4 regions of the Romboutsia sp. genome follow, and region 2 is predicted to be linked to each of the others. Evidence: riboswitches for the same ligand, from Rfam matches in the RefSeq annotation. Region 2 holds a riboswitch; each other region holds the start of a gene.
The links. Region 2 has a riboswitch for thiamine pyrophosphate ahead of thiS (sulfur carrier protein ThiS). Riboswitches for the same ligand answer to the same signal wherever they lie in the genome.

Region 1 (3,824 bases), on a different contig from region 2:
CACAGTACACTGCATGATTATCAAAAGTCTTTTTTCCTGCTATAGAACTTATATTTATTATAGTTCCTTCATTTCTCTTAACCATATCCTTTAAAACAATATTAGTTCCTGTTAATATTCCTTTTATATTAACATCAATCATATCATTCCATTCTTTAAAACTTTGATCTTGGGGATTTCCTAATAACATTATTCCTGCACAATTTATTAAACAATCCACTTTACCAAATTTTCCTTCCGCTTCATTTATAGCTTCTTCCATCTTTTCTAAATCTGTAACATCTACTGACTTACATAGTGAATTTGGAAGTTCTAATTCTTCCATTTTATCTAGTCTTCTAGATAATAGTAATACCGGATGGTTATTTTCTGAAAACTTCTTTGCTATGCTTTTTCCAATTCCTGAACTTGCTCCCGTTATAACTACTAATTTATTCATAATTATCCTCCATTTATATACATTAATATTTTCTTATACTATAATTATATCTGAACTAATGTTTTATTTTAAGTACGCACATAATAGTTACATAGTGAAATAGAGGTAACTACTCTATAATTTTTAATTTAGCTTTTTGGAGGAATATTATGAAAAAATGCAGTTTAACTTGTGAAATGGAAATCACTTTAAATGTCATCGGTGGTAAATGGAAGCCTCTGATACTTTATTTTTTAATAGAAAATGGAACTAAAAGATTTGGTGAAATAAAATCTTTTATAAATCACACATCACATAAAACTCTTACAAATCAACTTAGAGAATTAGAGGAAGATAATCTTGTCTATCGAACTGTTTATCCAATAGTTCCTCCTAAGGTAGAGTATAGTATAACTGAAAAAGGTATGAGCTTATATCCTATATTAGATGCTATGTGCGAATGGGGAGAAAAGAATTTTGATGAAAAATATGAACTTATAAATCCTCAATGTAAATAGTAAAGAGTGTGCAAATATAATTGTGTATTTTCCAAATAAATTTTAAATTTATGAAATGATAATTAATATGAAAATGTCATCCTTAGAAAACAAATTTTATAATTGGCTCTTTGTATTGCCCATGGTTGTTATACATAAATAAGAATTAAAACAATACCTAAAGTTGTTAATTCTACATATTAACTGTCTTTTTAAAAAACACTTTACAGAATACCACTTCAATACTATAATGAACTTAAAGTAACATTTTGGATATTATTTACATGAAAAATGAATATAATTAGCTAGGGGTGCCAATTTGGCTGAGAAGGTTTATACTAACCTAACCCTCTGAACCTGACGTAGTTAGAACTACCGTAGGAAAGTTATTTGCGATGATTATTATAATTAATTTTTATAATACATGTTTGTAGGAAGCTTTACCTTATGGTAAAGCTTTTTTTAGTTTATATTTAAAATTCAATAATTAGATATATTCAGAAATATACTGGCTATTAGAGAAAAACTAAATAAATAATAAAGGGGAATTTAAAATGATGTATACAACTCAAATGGATGCTGCGAAAAAGGGTATTGTTACAAAAGAAATGGGATTAGTAGCTAAAAAAGAAAATATGGATGTAGAAGTTTTAAGAAAGCTTATTGCAAAAGGTCAGATTGCTATTCCTGCTAATAAGAATCATAAATCTTTAGATCCAGAAGGTGTAGGAGAAGGCCTAAGAACAAAAATAAATGTAAATCTAGGTATATCAAAGGATTGCTGTGATATTGATGAGGAAATGAAAAAGGTACAGCTAGCTTTAGACATGAAGGCTGAAGCTATAATGGACTTAAGTTCTTTTGGGAAAACTGAAGAATTTAGAAAAAGACTTATTGAATCTTCTTCTGCTATGATAGGTACAGTTCCAGTTTATGACGCTTTTGGTTTTTATGATAAAGAATTAAAAGACATTACTGCAAAGGAATTTTTAGATGTTGTAGAAAAACATGCAAAAGATGGTGTAGATTTTGTAACTATCCACGCAGGTATAAATAAAGAAACTGCAAATGTATTTAAAAGAAATAAAAGACTTACAAATATTGTTTCAAGAGGTGGTTCTCTTACTTATGCATGGATGGAACTTAATAATAAAGAAAACCCTTTCTATGAGTATTACGATGAGTTATTAGATATATGCGAAAAATATGATTTAACTTTAAGTCTTGGAGATGCTTGCAGACCTGGTTCTATCAATGATTCTACTGATGCCTGTCAAATCAAAGAATTAATGGTACTGGGAGAATTAACTTTAAGAGCTTGGGAAAGAAATGTACAAGTTATAATAGAAGGTCCAGGACACATGGCATTAAATGAAGTAAAAGCAAATATGCTACTTGAAAAGAAACTTTGTCATGGTGCACCATTTTATGTATTAGGGCCTATAGTTACAGATATAGCGCCAGGCTACGACCACATCACAAGTGCAATTGGAGGAGCATTAGCTGCAAGCTGTGGAGCTGATTTCCTATGCTACGTAACTCCAGCAGAACATCTAAGATTGCCTAATTTAGATGATGTTAAAGAAGGTATCATTGCTGCAAAGATAGCTGCTCATGCTGGTGATATAGCTAAGAACATTCCTAATGCTAGGGATTGGGATAATAAAATGAGTAAAGCAAGACAAGAACTTGATTGGGAAAGAATGTTTGAACTTGCTATTGACCCAGAAAAAGCTAGAAGATATAGAAAAGAATCTTCTCCTGAGCATGAAGATAGCTGTACTATGTGCGGAAAAATGTGTTCTATGAGAAATATGAATAAAATAATGGAAGGAAAAGATATAAATCTTTTAAGAGCTGATAGCTAAAGAGAATCAAGCTAGATATTAAACAGAAGCGGAAGTGATAAAATGCAAATTAATGATGTTGATAAATATAAAGAAGAATGTGGAGTAGTAGGGGTATTTTCTAATGAAAAAATCAACTTGTCTTCTATGCTTTATTTTGCACTTAATTCACTTCAACATCGGGGACAGGAAAGCTGCGGATTAACATATTCAAATGGGCATAAGCTTATTTGCCATAAAGATATGGGTTTAGTAAATGAAGTATTTACTAAAAATAATCTTAATAATATAAATGGTTTTTCTGCCATAGGTCATGTACGATATCCTACCTTTGGTGAAAATACTATTGTAAATGCTCAGCCTATTTTAGATGAATGTTCCTTTGGTCAAATATCTATAGCACATAATGGTAATCTTACAAATGCAGTTGAACTAAGAAATTCCTTAGAATATCATGGATTAAAATTTAATACAACTACTGATTCTGAGATTATTTTAAAACTTACTGAAAAATATTATAATTCTTCTATCGAAAAAACCTTAGAAATCATATCAAAACATATAAAAGGTGGATATGCTGCTGTTATACTTACAAAGGACAAGTTATTTGCTATGCGAGACTGTCAAGGCATAAGACCTTTATGTATAGGAAAATTCAATGGTGGTTATATAGTATGCTCAGAAAGCTGTGTTTTAGATATGCTTGGTGGAGAATTCATAAGAGATGTTTTACCTGGAGAAATAATTAAAATTGATAGTAACGGGATAGAAGCAGTAAGTTTCATGAAAAACACTATATGTAACACCTGCGCTTTTGAATATATCTATTTTTCTAGAATAGATAGTAAAATTGATGGAGTTAGTGTTTATAAATCCAGATTCAAATCTGGTGAGACTTTATTTAAAGAATGTCCGGCAGATGCTGATATTGTAATAGGGGTACCTGACTCTGGAACTACTGCTGCTTTAGGATATTCTAAATCCTCCTCAATACCTTATACCATAGGATTTGTGAGAAATAGTTTTATAGGACGAAGCTTTATAAAGCCCTGTCAATCTAAA
Region 2 (3,824 bases):
TGATATTTTAAGTGCTAAACTAGAAATATTTTTAGATGCTTCTATTGCAGATTCTTTTTTATCAGCTCCTATTTCATTTCCAATTATAACAACAGATGCATTAGCAAGACTAAATGAAATTATCATAAATAAATTCATTACAGTTGAACAAATTTGTATAGAAGCAGCAGCTCCAGTGCCTATTCTTGCATAAATCGCTGCATAAGTTATATTACCGAATGCCCAACAAGCTTCATTTGCAAGTATTGGAATAGTAACAGATGTTAAAGCAGAAGACAGTGACTTAGGTAATTCAAAGATATATTTAAATCTTAGCTTTAAAATATCTACTTTAGTATAAACTGTTATAAGAACTATTAAACATTCAACTATTCTAGCTATAAGAGTAGCTATAGCAGCACCTTTTATACCAAGAACAGGCATTTTAAAGAGTCCAAATATTAATATTGAGTTTAATACACCATTAACTATAAGTGCGATTAAACTTGCCCACATAGGCAATTTAGTATTACCTATACTTCTAAGCCCACTGGCAAATGTGAATGTTATAGTAGTGAAAAAATAACTTATTATGGCTATTTGTAAGTATTCAACACCAATTTTTATAACAGTAGGATCATTATTAAAAACTGCTATTATTTTTTCTGGTATTAAAAGCCCTAAAGTCATAAATATAATAGTTAACGATATACTATAAAATAATGATCTAGATAAGACCCTTTTTATATTATTAGTATCTCCCTTTCCATATAATTGAGCAATAAGTACACCCGAACTTATTGCAATAGCATTTGCAAGTAGTGAAAATAAAAAATAATACTGATTAGCAATTCCAACAGAAGCTAATTGTATTTCACCAACCTTACCTATCATCATAGTATCTAACATATTAAGAGATGATGTTATCAGGTTTTGTAACACTATTGGCAATGTAATTAAAAATAAGTGCTTATAAAATTCTTTGTCTTTTTGATAGTTTGTTATTGTATTTTTTATCATTAAGTTCCTCCTTGGTAATAACTATTATAAAAATAATCTTAAATAAATTAAAAACCCCGCACTTGTAGGTTTTTTTCAAGTGGGGGGTTCAACACTTATATACTCAAATAAAAAATATGAGTATATTAAATATATGTAATTAAAATTCAAACTGGGTAGTTAAATTTTGCAGTAATTAGATACAAAATCCTTATAATTATATAATTTAAAAAATATAAAGTCAATCATAAAAAATGTAAATAAAATATTAAAAAAATATATGTAAAAAAATGTATTATAATATTGAAGTAATAAAATCACTATGCTATACTCAACTTGTAAAAATAAATAATAGAATTAGAGCTAGGGGAGCTAGAATTGGCTAGCTGAGAATAAAGCCTCAACTTAAAGACCCTAACCACCTGATCAAGGTAATGCTTGCGAAGGGAAGCTTTTTAATATAATTTTACTAATAAATAGAGATTATTTAGCGTACGTAAATTATGAAAGTGCTTTCCTTTTGATTAAGGATAAGCACTTTTTTTTATATTATAGATAGGGGTGAGAAGATGAAGGTAAATGGGAAAGAGATAAAATTTAAAGAAGATAAAAATATACTTAGTTTATTAAATGATTTTGATATAAGCAAAGATAGAGTAGTAGTAGAAGTAAACTTTGATATATTAGAAGAAGAAGATTTCGAAAAATATATATTAAAGGAAGAAGATGTTATAGAACTTATTAACTTTGTTGGGGGAGGCTAAAATGCAAATTTTTATAAATGAAAAGCTTCTAGAGGTAAAAGAAAATATAACTGCTTATCAAGTAAAAGATGAATATAAAAAAGATAGTGATGTAGTCATTTTAAATGGACATCCAATAGAAAAAGATGAAATGCTTAGAGAGAAAGATAAGATTACATTAATTAAAAAAGGGGAAAGTTTAAGTTTAGATGAGTTAGAAAACTTGTTAATAGCAAGGCATACTCCTAATGTACACAACAAACTTAAAAAAGGAAAAATAGCAATCTTAGGTCTTGGAGGATTAGGATCAAATATAGCTATATCTCTAGCAAGAATTGGAGTGGGACAATTAGTTCTTGTAGATTTTGATGTTGTAGAACCATCAAACCTCAATAGGCAACAATACTTTATAGATGATATAGGTAAATATAAAACACAAGCAATGTATGAGAATATATCTAAAATAAATCCGTTTATAAATATAAAAACTTACAATATGCTTGTAAGTAAAGAAAATATGAATGTATTTAATGACGTAGATATAATAATTGAAGCCTTTGACAATCCAAAGTATAAAGCTCAAATTAGCAATTATGTTTTAATAAATATGAAAGATAAATATTTGATTGCATCATCAGGAATGGCAGGATATTATGATTCAAATATAATAAAAACTAAAAAGATTAGAGAAAAGTTTTATATATGTGGAGATTTAGTAAATGAAGCCAAAATAGGAGAAGGGCTTATGGCGCCAAGAGTTGCTATTTGTGCTAATCATATGGCTAATTTAGCTATGCAGATTCTAATAAATAATTAAATTTAATTAAAAAATCAGGAGGGAAATATGGATAAATTAATTTTAGGTGGACACGAGTTTAATAGTAGACTTTTAATAGGAACTGGCAAATACGGTTCTAATGATATATTACCAAAGGTAATTAAAGAAAGTGACAGTCAAATAATCACTATGGCACTAAGAAGAGTTGATTTAGATAATAGGGAAGAAAATATATTAACACACATACCAAATCATATGACAATATTACCAAACACATCAGGAGCAACAAATCATCAAGAAGCAGTAAGAATAGCAAGAATAGCACGTAAAATGGGATGCGGGAATTTCATAAAAATAGAGGTTATTTCAGACAATAAATATTTATTACCAGATAATGAAGAAACAATAAAAGCTACAAAAATATTAGCACAAGAAGGATTTGTAGTACTTCCATATATGACACCAGACCTTTATGCAGGTAGAAGGCTTATAGAAGCTGGGGCAGCAGCAGTTATGCCACTGGGATCACCTATTGGCTCTAACAGAGGAATTAAAATGAAAGAAATGATAAAAATCATGATAGAAGAATTAGATATACCTATAATAGTGGATGCAGGTATTGGAAAGCCATCACAAGCAATGGAAGCAATGGAAATGGGGGCAGCAGCAGTATTAGTAAACACTGCAATAGCATCAGCAAATGATCCTATAAAAATGGCAAAAGCTTTTAAATTAGCAGTAGAAGGTGGAAGAGAAGCCTATATTGCAAAATGTGGAAGCGTATCAAATTACGCTAATGCATCGTCTCCATTAACAGGATTTTTAGATAGTGTGGTAACAGCGCAGTAATAAAAAATAAATATAGATTTTAATTTATAGAAGGCTGTATAGGGGGCAACAAATATGAGTTTTTATGAAGTGATAAAAAGCTATGAAAATTTTGATATAGATGAGTATATGAACAGCGTTACAGAATATGATGTAGAGAGAAGTTTAGAAAAAGACAACTTAGATGAACATGATTTATTAAACTTACTTTCTAAAAAAGCAGTAAAATATTTAGAAAGAATGGCTCAAAAATCTAATGCTATAACTAATCAGTATTTTGGGAAAATAATATCATTATATACACCTATGTATATAGCAAATTATTGTATAAATAAATGTGTGTACTGTGGCTATAATGTAGAAAGTGGCATAAAAAGAAAGAAACTAAATATTGATGAAATAAAAGTAGAAGGGCAAGCTATCTCCAAAGAAGGTTTTAAACACTTGCTATTATTAACTGGAGAAAGTAATATACATTCAAATGTTGAATATATAGG
Region 3 (3,824 bases), on a different contig from region 2:
GCTCATAAAAAAATAGATATGAAAGGCAAGAACTCTTCAGAGCAAATAGATTTTTTAGTTTTCTCAGCTCATAAAGCTTATGCTCCATTTGGAAGTGGCGCTATAGTTGGATTAACTGAAGACTTATCAAATTTAGATCCTTTTTTAAGAGGTGGAGGCTGTGTAGATACCGTATCTGATTCTAATGTAATTTGGGAGGAACCACCATGCTTACACGAAGCAGGAACTCAAAATTTCTTAGGTGTTATTGGAATGGTAAGCGCATTAGAGCAATTAGAAGAAATCACATTTGATAATATATATAAACATGAGATGGACATAAAAAATTATATAATAAATGAGATGAAACAAATTAAGAATGTAATACTTTATGGAGACACAGACTCTACTGATGATAGATTAGGTGTAATAGTTTTTAATATAGAAAATATACCGTTTGATATATTAGCTCATAAATTTGCAGATGATCTTGGTATAGCTTTAAGATGTGGAAAGTTCTGTGCTCATCCTTATGTAAATAGATTACTTGGTGTGAGTGATATGAATGCATATATAGATTCAGTTGATACAGACTTAAATAATTTTGGTATGGTAAGATTGAGTTTAGGTTTATATAATACTATTGAAGAAGCAACTGTATTTATAACAGCCTTAAAATATATTGCTAAAGGCCTATAAAATATAATTTTAAAAGTAGCAATAAAATTTTGATTGCTACTTTTTATTTATGCTGCTACTATTTTTTTAAGGCTTGTAAGTGGTAATAATGAAAGTATAATAACACAAAGTAATCCTTCTACTCCATTTCCTGAAAAATTATATATAAATGAGTAAACTATAGGATTCATGCCTTCTGGTGCAAATTGTCCAAAAAATACTACTCCTGATATAAAGTGTAGTGTTGTATTTAAAAATACTGCTACTAAACTTCCTAATATAATATTTTTTTTGTTATCTTTTCCAAACGTATCACTAAGCCCTAGTGCCATGTGTGGAAGTGCATAATCAAGTATTACTTGTGCTGGATGAACTATATAACCTTCCATTAATAAACTTATAAGGCCTGTGATAAGTCCTGCTGTAAGCCCTGCTTGTCTAGAGTAAAATATTGATACTAATAATAGAGGAAGCATTGCAAACATGTTTATTCCTCCACCTTGAGGATATTTTATAAATGGTATTAATGATAGTATATAGCTCATAGAACTAAACATTGCTATTGCTACCATTTCTTTTGTTTTAAACTTATAATCCTTCATTTTCATAATATATAAAACTAACGGTATTATAAATATTAAAAGTAAAATTGTATTAAACATATTCTATTTCTCCCCCTTGTTATTTTTTAAATTTCTAAAATATATTTTAAATCATATAAAATCAAATATATAAAGCTGAGTTATTTAAACTAGCAATTTTCTACTAAGTACTAAATCTTATATCTTCTCTATCTTTGCATATTTATTTAATTTTTCAGAATCTAGGCTATACACTTCATCCATTAAATTAACTTTGAAAGTTCCAATTTTAGGATTATTAATGTCTGCTAATTCTCCGCTTAAAGACATTGTAAGTACCCCCATTGTAGCTCCTTCTATAGTCTTTTCACTACATGCTATACAACTTGCTATTAAACTAGCACTCATACATCCTGTTCCTGTTATACTTTTTAGTTTCGAGGTTCCATTATTTATTTTATAAACTGTATCTCCGTCAGTTACTATATCTATTTTCCCAGTTGCTACTACTACACATTCTAATTTTTTAGCAACCTTCTTTATCATTTCAGCTGAATCTTCATCCTCGTCAAAAGAATCTACACCTTTTCCTTTTACCTCAAACCCACCAATGAACTTCATTTCAGCTATATTTCCTTTTACTACATCAAATTTAACTTCATTTAATAATTTATTTATAAGCTCTGCTCTTGCCTTAGTTGCAAATACTCCTACTGGATCTAATATTATAGGCTTATTGTACTTGTTTGCAGTTTTTCCTGCTAGTAGATATAAGTCTAGTAATTCTGAGTTCATAGTTCCTATATTTATTACAACTGAACTTGCAACACTTACAATATCATCTACTTCCTCATATGAAAAACTCATTAAAGGACTCGCCCCTATTGCTAAAGTTATATTTGCACAATCGTTTATTGTTACGTTATTAGTATAATGAAGTACTAATGGATTTGTTTCTTTAACCTTTTGAATTAAATTAAACATATACTTATTCCCCCTAACATTTTTGCTTTATAATTTAACAATTAAAAAAAGCTATACCTAATAGGCATAGCTTTATAGTTACATAGTACAATTATAAATATTATTATATTTATGTAAAAGCTTTCCTACGCTGGTATTATCCAGATCAGGTATAAGGGTCGGTAATCCTCTCAGCCACTTGGCTCCCCTAGCTATTTTGTTTTGTTTTACAATTTAATTATAGTCTTTTACTTTTCATTGTCAACTAAAATATTCCATGAAATAACAAAAGACACTAGATTTAATAATTATAGTCATCAAATCTAATGCCTTTTACCAAAGCTATCACCTTTTAGTGAGCTTTTCCCTCTTTTTTGATTTTTATTAAATAATATTTACTATTTAGCATACAATCAATTATTGGCTATTGACTTCATTAGCTAATAGCTATAAATTAAAATGAGGTTTTTTTAATTCTGATAAGTTATTTAATATGATATCAACAGATATCTCATCATCTAAACACCCAATAGTTACTAGTAAAAGGTTAGGTTATAGTCCTAGCTTTTATCTAGTGAGTTTAGATACAAAATTAATTTTCATTAACTCTGTACTTATATATTAACCATTTTAAAGTTTAAAATTCATATTTTTATAAAAATTTTAATTTTCTTATACATCTCTCACTGAAGCTTAAAATTCGCTTATTTTAATATTGGTAGAATCCAAATTCACCTTCTACTGAAAATTTATCTCTACTTAATAAACCACCATATGATATTGTTAGGCTATATAATTGGTCTACTAGGTTTCTATTTATTATTACAGTATACCCATCAACTTCATATACTTCGTCATTTTCTTTTATTTCATCTAATTCAAAGTCAAGCTTTGCATCATCATGCATAGTTATACATCTTGTGCGTATTCTTATATTTTTATGCTCGCTATTTTGCATTAATTTATCAAGTTCTATCTTTGCGCTTTGTGTTATAAGTATATCCATTGTTTTTCTCCTATAATTTGAATTTTCTTTTATACTTTTATAGGTATAATACCCAATTGTTCCAAATATAACACATAATAATACTACTGTAAAGTATGTTCCCATGCCTTAAATACTTATAGTAGCAATCTTTCTCGTTTTATAGTTTATATTCTAATGTTTATCAGTAAAATCAATACGCACATTGCTATTGAATAATTTGATTGAAGTTTGTTATTATAAGTATTTTTTAATATTTATTAAATTTCGTGCCCTAATAATAAGATCATACTTTCAAGTTTATCTATATTATTTTCATTTCCTTTTTCATATAAATGCAAACATTTTTTTACCTTAGTTTCTCCTTTTATTAACTTTGTCGCAAATGCTAAACAAGTTTGTTGTCCACACTTTTTACAGTTTAGCTTAGGTAAATAAGTGTATGCCTCTATTGGGCTTGGTAATTTTATAAGTTCATATGATGGTTGTATTTCACTTCTTTTTTCATCTACTTCATTTATAATATCTTTTAAATAATCTAATACTTCAAATGCTTCTGTTTCATTAAGTAATTTTGCAACGTTAATATTCTCTTCAAAAATAGTTATAATTTTATGTTCCTTGTTAAACACAAAAGT
Region 4 (3,824 bases), on a different contig from region 2:
GATATAGAAGCTTTATTAATATCTCAAGACCAAGCAAAAGAGATATTAAAAGGAGAAGATATTATAGATATAAAATCTTATTTAATGCTTCAGATGTTTGCTAATCTAGGAGATAAGTTGTTCAATTAAAAAAAATAATATAACTAAAAAATTATATGAAAATATACTAGGATATCTTTAATCAAGACCTAGTATATTTTTATTGAAAAAATTATTTGATATAAACAGTAAATAAATATTTTTTAAATAAAAAATATTTTTATGTTGCATTATCATAATGATAATAATATAATAGACTTATAATTATCATTATGATAACAAAACAAGGGGGACGATAATATGGTTAATGAAAGCATACTAAGCATGATAGGTAATACACCTATGGTTAGGTTAAACAATATAGGGAACTCTAATATTTATGTAAAATTAGAAAAATATAATCCAGCTGGAAGTGTAAAAGATAGAGCGGTTTATTTTATGATAGATGGACTTGAAAAAAGAGATATGCTTAAAAAAGGTGATGTACTAGTAGAAGCAACTAGTGGAAATACTGGAATAGCATTAGCTATGATAGGAAAATTAAAAGGATATGAAGTAATAATAGTAATGCCAGAGACTATGAGTATAGAAAGAAGAGAGCTTATGAAAGCCTATGGAGCAAAGCTTATTTTAACTGATGGAAAGCTTGGAATGAGCGGTTCTATAAAAAAAGCAGAAGAACTTTTAAATGAAAATAATAATTACAAAAGTTTAAAGCAATTTGATAATGAAGATAATCCAAAGGGTCATTATCAAACTACAGGGGTTGAAATATTAAACGCAGTAAGTGATTTAGATATATTTGTTTGTGGTGTAGGTACAGGGGGGACTTTAAGTGGGGTGGCAAGATATTTAAAAGAGAAAAATCCTAATATAAAAATAGTAGCCCTAGAGCCTAAAAATTCTCCAGTTATATCTAATGGACAAAGTGGACCTCATAAGATTCAGGGTATAGGAGCAGGATTTATTCCTAAAAACTATGATGCTAATTTAGTAGATGAAGTAATGACAATAGACGATGAAGAAGCTTTTCAAGGGGTTAGATTAATGGCGGATAAAGAATCTATATTAGTTGGTATATCTTCAGGAGCTAATGTTTTTGGTGCTTTAAAACTAGGTAAAATGTATCCTGATAAAAAGATCGTTACAATAGCACCAGATGGTATTGAAAAATATATATCTATGGATATTTTCAAATAATAAATTGATTTAATTAAAAGGCATAAGGTAAATTAAGGGGATGATAAAATTGTTTAGAAAAATAAATAAAGATATAGAATATATAATGGAAAATGATCCAGCAGCAACAAGTAAAATAGAGGTATTTTTACTATATCCATCTATTCACGCTAGATTAATTCATATGGTATCGCATTTTTTATATAATCATAAGCGTTTTTTTACTGCAAGGCTTATATCTCAAATAGCAAGGTTTTTAACAGGAATTGAAATACATCCAGGAGCAAAGCTAGGAGAAAGTATATTAATAGATCATGGAATGGGAGTTGTAATTGGAGAAACTGCAGAAGTTGGAGATAGAGTAACAATTTACCATGGAAGCACATTAGGAGGCACTGGTAAAGATAGTGGAAAAAGACATCCAACTGTTGGAAATGATGTAATAATAGGGGCGGGGGCAAAGATACTAGGCCCTATTAACATAGGTTCTAATTCAAAAGTTGGAGCTAATGCAGTAGTTATAAAAGATGTACCAGATGGAGCTACAGTAGTTGGAGTAGCTGCAAATGTAGTTAGATTAAAAGGGAATAAAATGTAACAATGATTGACAATAAAATAAAAAGTACTATAATTAACTTGTAAATAAAAAATTATAAATGAAAATAGCTAGGGGAGCCAAAAGGCTGAGAGGATTTACTGACCCTTATACCGGATCTGGATAATGCCAGCGTAGGAAAGCTTATACATGAATTTGAATATATAATATATTTATAAGTGTAATCAAGCCATACCTAAATCAGGTATGGCTTTTTGATTAGCGCAAATTTTATATAATACAATTAAGGGGGCAACTATGAGAAATTACAAAATACCAACACTTACAATAGCAGGGTCAGATTGCAGTGGAGGAGCTGGTGTACAAGCTGATTTAAAAACATTTAGTGCCATAGGAACTTATGGAATGAGTGTGATAACAGCAATAACAGCACAAAATACACAAGGAGTATTTGAAGTAGAAGAGTTAAGCCAAAGTATAATAAAAAAACAAATAGAAGTAGTATTTGATGATATAAGACCAAAGGCTGTAAAAATAGGTATGGTATCAAGTCCAGAAATAATATTAGAAATAGCAAATACTTTAAAAAAATACAAACCAGAAAACTTAGTAGTAGATCCAGTTATGATATCAAAGAGTGGATTTAGCTTACTTAGACCAGAAGCTAAAGCAAATATGATAAAACATTTAATACCAATGGCATACATAATAACTCCAAATGTGCCAGAGGCAGAAGCTATAACAGGTATGAAGATAGATACTTTAGAAGAGATGCGTATGGCAGGGGAAAAAATACTACAAATGGGACCAAAATATGTATTAATGAAGGGGGGGCATTTAGATGGAGATGCTATAGATTTACTAATTGGAAAAGATGTGTTTGAAGTTTATGAAAGTAAAAGATTAGACAGAAAAAATACTCATGGAACAGGATGTACTATATCTTCTGCAATAGCTTCTCATCTAGCATTAGGATATGAGATAAAAGGAGCAGTTGCACTTAGTAAAATTTATATAACAGAAGCTATAAAAAATAGTTTTGATATAGGTCACGGGGTAGGACCAGTTCATCATTTTTATAAATTTGATAAATAAAATAGAGGGGAAATTCATGAAAAATAATATAAAAGAACAATTAAAGCTATACTTAGTAACAGATAGTGAAATATTAAAAAACAGGGACTTTTATAAATGTATAGAAGAGGCTATAAAAGGCGGAGTTACTATGGTGCAGTTAAGAGAAAAAAATGCATCTGGTAGTGAATTTTTAGAAAAGGCTATGAAGTTAAGAGAGTTAACTAAAAAATATAATGTTAGTTTTATAATAAATGATAGAGTAGATATTGCAATGCTTTGTGATGCTGATGGAGTTCATGTAGGACAAAGTGATATAGATGCAAAATCAGTTAGAATGTTAATAGGAAAAGGAAAGATACTAGGTGTTTCTGCTAGAGATTTAAAAGAAGCTCAAAAGGCTAAAGAAGATGGTGTTGATTACATAGGTGTAGGTGCTATGTATAATACTTCTACTAAATTAGATGCAAAATCAGTATCATTTGATACAGTAAGGGAAATAAAGTCAGAAGTTGATATTCCAATAGTTTTAATAGGCGGAATTGATTTAAATAATTTAGAGGATTTGAAAGAATTAGAAACTGATGGATATGCAGTAGTTTCAGCAATTCTCAAAAAAGAAGATATACGCTTAGAAAGTAAAAAATGGATTGAAAAAATAGATTAATTTAAATAAATATAAAATTGAAATACAAAAAAGGAAGCATAGGGGGCTTCCTTTTTTGTATATAAAAATTAGAATTAACCTTTATAAGGAACTTTTTTTGGTGGCATATATTTTTCTTTAATAGTAGGCTTAGATTCAGGACCTTGAGGACCAGCAGGACCCATGTCGCCTTTATCGCCTTTATCACCCTTAGGACCAGCAGGACCCATGTCCCCTTTATCACCCTTAGGACCTTGAAGACCTTGAAGACCTTGAAGACCTTGAAGACCTTGAGGACCCATATCGCCTTTATCTCCTTTGATTCCTTTA

Region 1: it holds a riboswitch for thiamine pyrophosphate, as region 2 does, so the genes downstream of both, thiC (phosphomethylpyrimidine synthase ThiC) here and thiS (sulfur carrier protein ThiS) in region 2, are expected to answer to the same signal.
Region 3: it holds a riboswitch for thiamine pyrophosphate, as region 2 does, so the genes downstream of both, thiM (hydroxyethylthiazole kinase) here and thiS (sulfur carrier protein ThiS) in region 2, are expected to answer to the same signal.
Region 4: it holds a riboswitch for thiamine pyrophosphate, as region 2 does, so the genes downstream of both, thiD (bifunctional hydroxymethylpyrimidine kinase/phosphomethylpyrimidine kinase) here and thiS (sulfur carrier protein ThiS) in region 2, are expected to answer to the same signal.

The regions. Positions count from the first base shown of each region.
Region 1 is NZ_JBXKIW010000091.1:26,927-30,750, reverse strand. Features, by position in the region: gene AC11VW_RS14635 (SDR family oxidoreductase) at 1-439, opposite strand, end outside; gene AC11VW_RS14630 (winged helix-turn-helix transcriptional regulator) at 589-936, shown strand; TPP riboswitch at 1,213-1,316, shown strand; gene thiC (phosphomethylpyrimidine synthase ThiC) at 1,470-2,783, shown strand; gene purF (amidophosphoribosyltransferase) at 2,826-3,824, shown strand, end outside.
Region 2 is NZ_JBXKIW010000044.1:52,542-56,365, reverse strand. Features, by position in the region: gene AC11VW_RS05765 (MATE family efflux transporter) at 1-999, opposite strand, end outside; TPP riboswitch at 1,334-1,444, shown strand; gene thiS (sulfur carrier protein ThiS) at 1,548-1,742, shown strand; gene thiF (thiamine biosynthesis protein ThiF) at 1,744-2,538, shown strand; gene AC11VW_RS05750 (HisA/HisF-related TIM barrel protein) at 2,566-3,348, shown strand; gene thiH (2-iminoacetate synthase ThiH) at 3,403-3,824, shown strand, end outside.
Region 3 is NZ_JBXKIW010000091.1:19,554-23,377, reverse strand. Features, by position in the region: gene AC11VW_RS14610 (aminotransferase class V-fold PLP-dependent enzyme) at 1-678, shown strand, start outside; gene thiT (energy-coupled thiamine transporter ThiT) at 726-1,319, opposite strand; gene thiM (hydroxyethylthiazole kinase) at 1,437-2,222, opposite strand; TPP riboswitch at 2,328-2,421, opposite strand; gene AC11VW_RS14595 (hypothetical protein) at 2,911-3,207, opposite strand; gene AC11VW_RS14590 ((Fe-S)-binding protein) at 3,447-3,824, opposite strand, start outside.
Region 4 is NZ_JBXKIW010000047.1:24,843-28,666, reverse strand. Features, by position in the region: gene AC11VW_RS06425 (NUDIX hydrolase) at 1-129, shown strand, start outside; gene cysK (cysteine synthase A) at 340-1,239, shown strand; gene epsC (serine O-acetyltransferase EpsC) at 1,280-1,816, shown strand; TPP riboswitch at 1,877-1,971, shown strand; gene thiD (bifunctional hydroxymethylpyrimidine kinase/phosphomethylpyrimidine kinase) at 2,072-2,869, shown strand; gene thiE (thiamine phosphate synthase) at 2,886-3,515, shown strand; gene AC11VW_RS06400 (collagen-like domain-containing protein) at 3,590-3,824, opposite strand, start outside.